3 regions of the Brucella sp. GW823-FHT04E01 genome follow, and region 1 is predicted to be linked to each of the others. Evidence: predicted binding sites of a transcription regulator. Region 1 holds the regulator's gene; each other region holds the start of a gene.

Region 1 (3,939 bases):
GATCTGGAAATCCAGGAAAAGATGGTCACGGCGCTGATCGGCCCTTCGGGTTGCGGCAAGTCTACCTTCCTGCGTTCGCTTAACCGCATGAACGATACGATCGAAGGCTGCAAGGTCGGTGGCAAGATCACGCTCGACAATGAAGACATCTACGATCCGAAGATCGATGTCGTCGAACTGCGCGCCCGTGTCGGCATGGTGTTCCAGAAGCCGAATCCGTTTCCGAAGTCGATTTATGAAAATGTCGCCTACGGCCCACGCATTCACGGTCTCGCCCGCACCAAGGCCGATCTTGAAGAAATCGTCGTGACGAGCTTGCAGAAGGCGAGCTTGTTCGAGGAAGTGAAGGATCGTTTGCACGATGCGGGCACCGGTCTTTCGGGCGGCCAGCAGCAACGTCTTTGCATCGCACGCGCGATTGCGGTGAGCCCGGAAGTCATTCTCATGGACGAACCGTGCTCGGCGCTCGACCCGATTGCGACCGCGAAGGTGGAGGAGCTGATCGACGAACTGCGCCAGAACTATACGATTGTGATCGTCACGCACTCCATGCAGCAGGCCGCGCGTGTTTCGCAGCGCACCGCCATGTTCCACCTCGGCAATCTGGTCGAAGTGGGTGACACGGAAACCATGTTCACCGCGCCGACCGAAAAGCGCACGCAGGACTACATTACCGGACGCTTCGGCTGATCCGGAACTGCGCTTCAACAGATAGACAGTGCGGCTTCCCCGCAATTTATATTACGAGGTCTACTATGCCGTCTCAGCATACCGTTCGCTCCTACGACGAGGAATTGAAGTTTCTCTCCCATAAGATCGCCGAAATGGGCGGACATGCGGAACGTATGGTCGAGCAGTCGGTCGCCGCTATCGTCAATGCGGACAATGCGCTCGCACAGCGCGTCATCTCCGACGATCTCATTCTCGATGCCAGCGAGCGCGAGATTGACGACAAGGCTGTGATGATTATCGCCAAGCGTCAGCCCATGGCTGTGGACCTGCGCGAGATCATCGGCTCGATCCGCATCTCTGCCGATCTGGAACGCGTGGGCGATCTGGGCAAGAATATCGCCAAACGCGTTGCCGCCGTTTCGGAATCACGCCAGCCGGTAAAGCTTTATCGCGGGCTCGAAACACTCGCCGAGCTGGCGCTGACCCAGCTCAAGGATGTTCTCGACGCCTATGCGTCGCGCTCGGTGCAGCAGATCAATGTCGTTCGCGACCGCGACGACGAGATTGATGCCATGTACACGTCACTGTTCCGCGAGCTGCTGACCTACATGATGGAAGATCCGCGCAATATTTCCGCCTGCACGCATCTTCTGTTCTGCGCAAAGAATATCGAGCGTATCGGCGATCACGCGACCAATATTGCGGAGACCGTCTACTACATCGTGACCGGCCTGCAAATGCCGGCCGAACGACCGAAGGAAGACCTGAGCCACGGTATTGTCGTGGATGAGGCGCGTAAACCCTGAACTACAGCCGACCGGACCACGGTCCGGCGGTTGAAAATGAGTGAATAGCGCGGCGGCACGCGGTCGATTGGGGGGATTGTATCCACCGCCCGCCGAATTTGGATAGGGAAATACTGGATGTCACAGGCACCCAAAATCGCTGTGGTAGAAGACGAAGAGGCGCTGAGCGTTCTTCTTCGCTATAATCTTGAGGCAGAGGGCTACCAGGTCGATACAATGCTGCGCGGCGACGAAGCCGAGATCGCCTTGCGCGAGAACGTACCGGATCTGCTCATTCTGGACTGGATGTTGCCGGGCGTATCGGGCATCGAGCTTTGCCGTCGCTTGCGCCAATGGCCGGAAACCGAACGCCTGCCCATCATCATGCTGACGGCACGTGGCGAGGAAAGCGAACGTGTTCGCGGCCTGAGCGTCGGTGCGGACGACTATGTCGTGAAGCCATTTTCGACGCCGGAACTGCTTGCGCGCGTCAAGGCGATGTTGCGCCGGTCGAATCCGAGCATTCTTTCGCACGTGCTGAAAGTGGGCGATCTGGTTCTCGACCGCCAACAGCATCGTGTCTATCGCAAGGAAAAGGAAGTTCGTCTCGGACCAACGGAATTCCGCCTGCTCGAATATTTCATGATGTCGCCCGGTCGTGTCTTCTCGCGTAGCCAGCTTCTGGATGGCGTTTGGGGACCGGATATCTATGTCGACGACCGCACGGTGGACGTCCATGTCGGACGGCTGCGCAAGGCGATCAATGTCGGTCGTGCGCTCGATCCGATCCGCACCGTTCGGGGTGCGGGTTATTCTTTCGGGTGACCGCTGCGGTCATCTCGGCGTCAGGAATTGAACTTGTCCGACCCGCCACGGTATCCGTGGCGGGTCGTTTTTGTCCAAGACCCAGCTTTGCAAGGTGCGGATCGTGCTCGCCCGATTCGCATTGCAACAACCCGAAACGGGTCTCAAAAGCATAATCTCACGCGATGTTACAAATCTGTTGTCAAAGTTGACAAAGAGCAATGGAACCGGCCTGGAAGCAGAAATTCTGCAGAAGATTTGAAACACCACGAATGTGTATGCAAAAAATGTACAAGCAAAGGCGAATTAAGGCAGCGATATGGCGTGTATTGCGAGACTTTGAATCTCGTTAAATCAATATCTTACCTGAATCGCTAATTCTTGTTAAGGAATTGTTAATATATTTAAAGGGCTTGTAGGCACATTCGCAATCTCGATTCGGAATTGTTTTAGGACTTTTCAGCGGTCTCCAGCATTGTTGGGATTTGACCCGTCGCCTTTTTTTGGCCTAAAAATTCCAAAACCTTGAATTCGATTGAGCGACTGTAGGACGTGTGATTTTGATCTTCGTCCTCTTTGACTTGCACCGCAGTCAGACGTTCGCGCGCATCGTTCCAGATGTGTTCGCCTGAATGGATGACTGGATCAGTTAAGGGTCCTAACATGAGACTGAGCCATTGACGCGCGCCGCGAAGTGGAAATTGCCCGCTCTTATCGGGCTGGTGATTGCGCCTTTCGTGGTGACCGGTTGCACGACAACCGGAACCTCGGGAAAAGCCAATTCGGAAAAGACGGCGGCAAGCCACGTCAAATCCGTCAATGGCGTGAAGACCTACACCTACACCGCACGGGACAAGAATTGCCTTGAACGTGCGATGTTCTTCGAATCCAATCGTTCGAGTTCCGACGGTCTTCTGGCTGTTGGTACGGTCGTCATGAACCGTCTCGCGTCGGGACGTTATCCGGATACGATTTGCGGTGTCGTCGGTCAGAAGAACCAGTTTGCGCCCGGTGTGCTTACCCGCCAGATGAATTCCAAGGCGCTGCCTGATGTTCAGGCCGCTGCTGACGCGGTTCTGAAGGGTGAGCGTCATCCGAAGCTCAAGAATGCCATGTTCTTCCACACGGCGGGTCTGAAGTTCCCTTACAACAATATGCATTACGTGCTCGTAGCCGGTGGAAATTCCTTCTACGAGAAGCGCAATCGCGACGGCTCGCTGCAAAATCCGGTCCCGCAGGAGCCATACAATCTGGCTATGGCCTATTCGCCACAATCGCCTTCCGTTCCACAGGATCCGTCTTATGATGTGACCTTGCCACAGACCGGTCCAGTTCCGGGAACGGAACCGACCGTTCAGGTGGCACTCGCGGAAGCGGCAAAGGCTCAAAGTGTGGAACAGAGTACTGGCGCTGGTCCGCAGGCCCGTGGCGAACGACTGGCACGCCATCGCGGTGTGGCTGCACCTCAGCAGGAACAGCATATGCAGGTGGCCTCCTACCAGCCGCAATTCGATACGACAGCCCCGCAGCCGACATCGCTTGGCTATGCTCCGGCAAGCCAGAAGCAGGCTGACGCCATTGGCGCGCTTCTTCTGTCTCAGGACCGTCCAGAAGCACCGCTATAAGAGGCGATTTTACAATCAGATAATCTGCAACGCCGGTCTGGTTCTACCTGACC
Region 2 (3,939 bases), on a different contig from region 1:
TGCCCGAAGGGTTGGCCGAAATACACAAGGTTTCAGGCAAATGTCAACTCCTGAGCCGCAGATTCAGGGCACTGGAGCTGAAATTCTTGGCAGGTGGCAAAGATTCATCGGGAATCGACGGGATTCCCGATGAACATTATTTCCCGCAGGGGTGAATGCGCGTCACATGGCCCATTTTGCGGCCCGGACGTGCTTCCTTTTTACCGTAAAGATGCAGCACGGCATCCTTTTCAGAGAGAATCGCTGGCACCTTCTCGACATCGTCGCCGATCAGGTTTTCCATCACGCAATCCGAATGCCGGTCGGTGTTACCCAAAGGCAGACCGGCGATGGCGCGGATATGCTGTTCGAATTGCGAAATGGCGCAGGCCGCTTCCGTCCAGTGGCCCGAATTATGGACACGCGGGGCGAATTCGTTTGCCAGTAGCGTGCCATCCTTCAGGACGAAGAACTCAAGTCCGAGCACACCGACATAATCAAGCCCGTTCAGAAGCTTTGCAGCGGCCTTGCGGGCTGCTTCTGCCGTGTTTTTGGAAACGGCAGCCGGTACGGTCGAAGTCGCAAGGATGCCGTCCTTGTGAACGTTTTCGGCAATATCGAAGATTGCGACATTGCCGGAGCGGTCACGTGCTGCGATCACCGAAACTTCGCGCTCGAAATCGACGAAGCCTTCGAGGATGGCCGGGGCACGATTGATCGCGAGAATCGCCTTGTGAGCTTCGGACTCGTCGAGTGATGTCAGGCGGACCTGTCCCTTGCCGTCATAACCAAGACGCCGCGTTTTCAGGATGCCGCGCTCGCCAAGTGCGCCCAGAGCTGCAATCAGGGTCTCTTCATCGTCCACAAGACGCCAGGGTGCCGTCTCGATGTCGCTGGAGTTGAGGAACTGCTTTTCCGTAAAGCGATCCTGCGAGACTTCAAGCGCTGCCGGGGGAGGAAAGACCAGAGCGATTTCGGCCAGCCTGTCGGCAGCGCTGACCGGCACGTTCTCGAACTCGTAGGTAATGACGTCGGACGCTGCTGCAAGTTCTGCAAGCGCTTTCGGATCGTCATAGGCGGCAATGATCTGGCGATTGGCAACCTGTGCTGCCGGGCAATCGGCCTGTGGCTCCAGGATCACCGTTTCAAAACCGAGACGTGCTGCGGCCATGGCAAGCATTCTGCCGAGCTGACCGCCGCCGATGATGCCGATCGTTGCACCGGGCCGGAGTGCAGAATTGAGTGCGGAGTTGTTCATATCAGGCCTCGTTTGAAGGGCGCTCAGCCACGCTTTCCGTTTGCGCAGTGCGCCATTCATCGAGGCGGGCTGCAAGCGCCTCATCGTAAAGCGCCAGAACGGCGGCGGCGAGAAGGGCGGCGTTGACCGCACCGGCGCGACCGATGGCGAGCGTGCCGACGGGAATGCCAGCTGGCATCTGCACGATGGAGAGGAGCGAATCCTGACCCGAAAGGGCCTTGGACTGGACCGGAACGCCGAAGACAGGCAGCGGTGTCATGGCTGCAGCCATGCCGGGCAGGTGAGCCGCGCCGCCCGCACCTGCGATAACGACCTTGAACCCTTCCGCCTTGGCGCCTTTGGCAAAGGCAACGAGCCGGTCAGGCGTGCGATGCGCGGAAACGATCCGGGCATCGAAGGAAATGCCGAGTGCTTCCAGTGTGTCCGCTGCATGGCGCATGGTTTCCCAGTCGGACTGGCTTCCCATGATGATGGCGACATCGGCAGTAACGCTCATTGATCTTCCTGCTCCGCTTCTTTCGTGCATGTTTCGGGTGATATTAAAATGATAAAGCCGGGCGAACCCCGGCTCTGTCATCGATCATTATGGACATTCAGGCGATGATGTCGGGGATCACCCGATCTTCCATCTCCTGCAGCTTGTCCTTGATTGCGAGTTTTTTCTTCTTCATGCGCTGGACGCGCAATTGGTCGCAGCCAACCGCTATCATGGCGTTTATGGCAGCATCGAAATCCGCGTGTTCCTGTTTCAGTCGTGCGACGGCCAATCTGATTTCGGCCTGTTCCTGATCGGACATGCGGTGCCCCGTTCTGTTGAATAGTTTTACGGGCCGCGCCAAACCATAAAAGGTGCGGCGTCAGCCCGTTTCCGGCGAAGCCCTTATCACATTTTTCGCGTCAGGAAAATGCTACCACGACAAAATCGACTTTGCACCAAACTCATGCCAAACTGTCATGGTTCTGTCATGGACGGCGGCTGTCGAAGGCGACAAATATACCGTATCCCTGGCAGCCGGGACTGCGTGTTTGGCCCGGAATACAGGAGGTGTGCCGGGCGTTCATGCAGGTTGAATGACGGGATAGCGGGTAAACGGACAAACGAGGTCTGCGCTGTTCCGTAAATAAGGGAAATCAACCAAAGGAGATCTGATGATGGCTATCGAGTCCCATCTTGCCACGCTCGAAAAAAAGCACGGCGCTCTGGAGCAGGAAATTTCCGAAGCCATAGCGTCACCGGCAATGGACGACCTGCACGTTGCATCTCTCAAGCGCAAGAAGCTTATGCTCAAGGACCAGATTGAAAAACTGAGATCCCAGGTAACACGTCACTAACAGGGAAGCCGCGCTTAGATCGCGGTTTGATAAGGCGTCTCAAGCCATCGACATTGGAGACCGAACGGCTCTGGCGAGCTGGTATTTCTTTGTCGTGAATGCAGTTTGCATTCCAAAGCGAAGATGCCAAAATTCAGCATTGGCGGCTGTGACACAGCCGCCGAACATATTGATTCAACTATTTAACCGGCTCTATTTATCGACGGTCATTTTCAGCGCCCGTCACCCTTCTGTCTCAGCTCTTGGATCGAGGTTCAGCGCTTCCGGTGTTGCTCCACGTTCGGAAGGCATGCTCTTGAACTGGTCTTTCTCTTCTTTCGGGACGGATGCACGCTTGCGGGAACGGAACAACGCATAGCCGGTGATGGAAATATGCGCGAGCATGGTGATGGCGAAGAGGCCGGATGGCCAGAAAATATCCATGGCTGCTGCTGCCAGCAGTGGTCCGAGCATAGTGCCGAAGCCGTAAAGCAGCAAAAGCCCGCTCGATACTTTCACAAAGCTTTCCGATGTCGCATGATCGTTGGCGTGGGCGACGGCAACGGGATAGAGTGCATAGGCAAGTGCGCCATAGCATCCGGTCATCGTAATGATGACAGGGCCGCTGGATGGAGAGACGAGGAAGGCGATGAGGCCAACCAGTGCCGCCAGCGCCGCAACGCTTGCCAGAACGAAACGCCGGTCGACCAGATCGGAAATGCGTCCGATCGGAATCTGCATCAAGGCACCAGCTGCAATGGTGACACTGACCATCAAGGCGATTTCGGTGGTAGAAATGCCGGACTTCGCACCGAAGACAGCTCCGAGCGTACCCCAGGCGCCATTGGCGATGCCGATCAGGATGCAACCTACGAAAGCTGCAGGTGAGTTATTGTAGAGCGCCTTGAGATCAAGCTGCACTTCCGTCAGTGGCTTGGGGCTGACGGCTGTGGAGATCGCGGTCGGGATGAGAGCCAGGCAGAAGAATATGCCGCTTATCATGAACAGATGATCGGAGCGTACGTCGCCTGCTGCTACCAGCATCTGGCCGGACATGGTGGCTCCGTAGTTGACCATCATGTACATGCCGAAAATCTTGCCGCGCGATTCGTTGGTCGCACGCTCATTCAACCAGCTTTCAATGACCATGAAGGCGCCAGCCATCGAAAAGCCGGTGAAGGCGCGCAGGATCACCCAGATCGTGGCATCCACGAAGATGCCGGAAAGCAGGGCGATGACCGCAGCTGATGCGGCAAAGCAACCGAATGCCCGTACATGACCGACGCGGCGCACAAGACGCGGTGCGAACAGACAACCGGCAACGAAGCCGCCTGCCCAGGTCGTGCCGAGCATGCCGAGCGATGCCACTGAGAAACCTTCCACACCGCCGC
Region 3 (3,939 bases), on a different contig from region 1:
ATCCAGCAGGTCCATATTGGCAGCGCGATCATCCGGGTTGAACTTGCCCGCCGTCACAAACTTGTAGACATAGTCGAAGCGTTCGTCGTCGCCCAGATAGAAGACCACGCGCCCGTCCTTGTTGACGATGGATTCGGCACCCTCATGCTTGAAACGGCCAAGCGCGGTCCGCTTCTTCGGCACGGCGTTCGGATCGGACACATCGACCTCGACGATCCAGCCAAAGCGGTTCGGTTCGTTCGGCTCCTTGGAAACATCGAAACGGTCGTAGAAACGTCCCCATTCGTATGAGCCGTCGGGAATGCCCATGCGCTTGTAATTGGCCGTTTCCGCGTGACCTTCCGGCAGTTCGCCAATGAAATAGCCATGGATGTTTTCCTCGGCCATGATGTAGGTGCCCCAGGGCGTGACGCCGCCTGCACAATTGTTGACCGTGCCGAAAACCTTGGTGCCGGAAGGATCGGCATTGGTCTTGACGCGATCATGACCGGCGGCGGGACCGCTCAGCGCCATCTCGGTATTGGAGGTGATGCGGCGATTGTTTGCACCGTCGAGCACCGGTTGCCACTTGCCGTCCTGCTTGCGGATTTCGACAATCGTGCCGCCATGGGCGGCCATTTCGATATCCACCTGTTCCTTCGAAAGCGGAGCCTGCTCCACCTTGCCGTCAACGATCTTGACGAGGCCGGGGAACATCAGATGCGGATTGGTATATTCGTGATTGACCACGAGGAAGCCATGTTCCGGCGATTCCTCGATGGCGATATAGCCGACATAATCATTGTTGTAGCCGAACTGGCGCGCCTGCGCTTCGGCTGACTGTTTGGTTGGATCGAATTCCGGCGCATCGGCGAAAAGCTTGTCGCCCCAGCGCAAAAGCACATCGGCGTCATAGCCTTCCGCGACATGGTGATGGGCATCCACACCGGCTTCGACTTCCTTGAAGGAAAAGGCCGAACCGGATGCAGCGCGCGCATCACCGGCGCTCAACAGGGCGAGCGGGCTGACCGTTGCCGCAATGGCCGAGACAGCGAGCGATCCACGCAGAAAGCCACGGCGGGAAAAGCGCCGGCTGATGATTTCGCCCATGGTTGGATTATCGGACGGATTGCGCGGATCGGCATCTGCTTCTTCCAACTGGCTGGTCTTGAACAGACTTTGCTGGGAAAGATTCTCTGACATTGCTGGCTCCCTATCGAATTGTGGAGTTGCAAATTAGAAGCACTAGATGACAGCCGGACGACATCGGGCTGTCCAAATTGGATTCCCACATACATCGCGGGCCTGCATGGTTGCGTCTCTGTTGTCCGCTCAGGTTTTGTATGAGTGAAGACGCGCATCGCTGATGCGATAATTATTCAAACTGATAGACCAGCAGCCCAACTCTGCCTACTCTGTCAGTATAATTTCATTCCAGATTTGAGATATATTCGCTCTTCAGCAAGTATATAGGTGAAGAATGGCTATTGAAATCTCATTGAAGCCCGGATTCTTGGTCATGAATGGCGATGATCACGAGTATGTTTTGGTGACACTAACCAATAACGGACAAGGTTTTTCCGGAGAGGTAAATATATATTCCGATAATTCGACAGAGCTTTTAACTGCGCAGTTCGGTATTGACGAAAGCACTATAGTTACAAAGCCGGATGGCACATATGAAGCTGGCTTCTCATCAGATTATGTTGGGCGATCAAAACCGCCACATAGCGGCCCTCTGCCCACGATGAATGGTACAATTTACTTTCAATACGCTGACGATCATGGCGTCAATACCGCCTGCAATGTCTCTATCGGAGCACTGGACGAATAATATTATGGGCTAATTGCCAAATATCCTCCCAAACCCGGATGTGTCGTCACATCCATCTCATGTTTGAAACGCTATAGCTGACCCGGCCAGAAAATGTTCTAACCAGCTGTAGAATAATTTTGCCGGTAAATACGCTTTCAGATAAAACCATCCCGGTTTATCGATTGAGGGGTTGGTTATGACCGACGCGACGGCTGCACGACGCAATATTGTTATCCTGACGATTGCACAGGCACTGGGCGCTTCCAGCCCGCCTATCGTGATTTCGCTTGGCGGTCTGGTGGGCCAGAAACTGTCTTCCGATCCAGCACTCGTCACGCTGCCCGTCAGCCTGTTCAATCTCGGCCTTGCGCTTGGCACACTGCCTGCCGCTTTCTTCATGCGCCAGTTCGGACGCCGCAATGCCTATATGCTGGGCGCGCTTGTCGGCGCTGCGGCAGGTGTGATCGCAGCTGCAGGTATTTTTGCCGCCTCATTCCTCGTCTTCTGTCTCGGAACGTTGACTGCCGGTTTCTACGCCTCTTATGTCCAGAGCTATCGCTTTGCCGCGACCGATGCGGCAACGGGCGACATGAAGGCGCGCGCCATATCATGGGTCATGGTGGGTGGGCTCGTTGCGGCAATCGTTGGGCCACAGCTCGTCATCTGGACACGCGATACCATTCCGGATGCGATGTTTGCTGGCAGTTTCCTCAGCCAGGCTGTTCTTGGGCTTCTCGCCCTCCCCGTCCTTTTCATGCTGCGCGCACCGAAGGTCCGGAAAGATCCGAACGCTATCCATGATACAGGCCGCCCGCTGGGCGAAATTCTCCGTTCACCGCGCTTCATCCTTTCCGTGGCTGCTGGCGTCTGTTCCTATGCGCTGATGACTTTCGTGATGACGGCAGCGCCCATCGCCATGGTCGGCCATGGCCATTCCGTCGATCATGCGGCCCTTGGCATCCAGTGGCATGTGCTTGCCATGTTCGCGCCAAGCTTCTTCACCGGAAAGCTCATCACCCGTTTCGGCAAGGAAAAGATCACCGCGCTCGGTCTGGTTTTGATCGCGTTCTCCGCCATTATTGCATTGGGAGGCTTTGATGTCGGTCATTTCTGGGGTGCGCTGATCTTCCTCGGTATCGGCTGGAATTTCGGCTTTATTGGCGCGACTGCCATGGTGACCGACTGCCACACGCCAGCTGAACGCGGCAAGGCGCAGGGCGCCAATGATTTCATCATGTTTGGTACAGTGGCCTGCGCTTCGTTCTTTGCAGGGTCGCTGCTGCATTCGTCAGGCTGGGAAACCATCAACTGGCTCGTCTTCCCGATCGTTGCCCTTGTTCTGGTTCCGCTTATCCTGCGCCTGAAGCCGAAAGAGGCAGCAGCCGAAGCCTGACCGATTAAAAACCCTGCTCTTTCATCCAGAGCCTGCCGCCTTCGGACACCGCGTCATAAACAGCGCCACCGAGGGCGGCGCCGATATCCGTATGCAAACCCGCATATGATGCTGCCTCTCCCGCCTGCCCGTGTGGAGCGGAAACGGCGATGCAATCCGTTCCAGTCCCTGTTGCGGCTTTACCGCCGACAATTAGGCCAAGTTCGATAATGGCAGTGGTGCGGGCCTCGGCAGCAATCGACATCGCCTCTATATAGGCTGCGACCGACAATGGCTTGTCGATGTGAACCAGAAGATTGATCGTTCCAACGGGCATCTTCATCTGTGTGAGTTCCCCCACCCTCCCCGCATTCGACAGGCCGACAGTGGCAAGACAGGCGGCGTGCGTTTCGCCGGAGCGTCGCGTCGCAACATGGTGCTTCTGTACGCTGCGCGATGTCATCATCTGCACCGCTCCGCCGTAACCGGCTTCGGCCAGTTTCTCCTGCAGCATAAGCATCGGGTCCACTTCCAACGTCAGATCGTCATTGCGTACTTCCAGCCAGGCGACGGAGCACGCCGAAACGAACCCCGGACGTGTCAGAGACCAGCTCAGGATGTTTTGCCTGTCTGGGAATTCAGCCGCGAGGATCGGGCCGGAACAATGGATTGAAAAAGGCAGCATGACCAACCTATCGCAGATCAGTGCGAGTTTCGCGACCAGCGCCTGCCAGCCATCCACAGGAGTGCGGTGTCGCGATACCAACGGCGC

What was found. The regulator PhoB, encoded in region 1, activates phosphate uptake and scavenging genes when phosphate is short. The targets are predictions, from matches to a motif close to TGTCATNNANCTGTCAT.
Positions count from the first base shown of each region.
Region 2: a site for PhoB is predicted at 2,188-2,204, ahead of AC1RHM_RS20300 (YdcH family protein). Genes of this name have one in related genera too.
Region 3: a site for PhoB is predicted at 1,229-1,245, ahead of AC1RHM_RS06715 (PhoX family protein). Genes of this name have one in related genera too.

Region 1 covers NZ_JBXAIK010000004.1:682,576-686,514, reverse strand. Annotated here, with positions in the region: gene pstB (phosphate ABC transporter ATP-binding protein PstB) at 1-690, shown strand, start outside; gene phoU (phosphate signaling complex protein PhoU) at 756-1,478, shown strand; gene phoB (phosphate regulon transcriptional regulator PhoB) at 1,596-2,282, shown strand; gene AC1RHM_RS18340 (cell wall hydrolase) at 2,939-3,886, shown strand.
Region 2 covers NZ_JBXAIK010000005.1:113,597-117,535, reverse strand. Annotated here, with positions in the region: gene AC1RHM_RS20310 (5-(carboxyamino)imidazole ribonucleotide synthase) at 137-1,237, opposite strand; gene purE (5-(carboxyamino)imidazole ribonucleotide mutase) at 1,239-1,733, opposite strand; gene AC1RHM_RS20300 (YdcH family protein) at 1,831-2,034, opposite strand; gene AC1RHM_RS20295 (YdcH family protein) at 2,387-2,569, shown strand; gene AC1RHM_RS20290 (MFS transporter) at 2,792-3,939, opposite strand, start outside.
Region 3 covers NZ_JBXAIK010000002.1:263,087-267,025, forward strand. Annotated here, with positions in the region: gene AC1RHM_RS06715 (PhoX family protein) at 1-1,182, opposite strand, end outside; gene AC1RHM_RS06720 (hypothetical protein) at 1,460-1,813, shown strand; gene AC1RHM_RS06725 (MFS transporter) at 1,992-3,188, shown strand; gene AC1RHM_RS06730 (adenosylcobinamide amidohydrolase) at 3,193-3,852, opposite strand.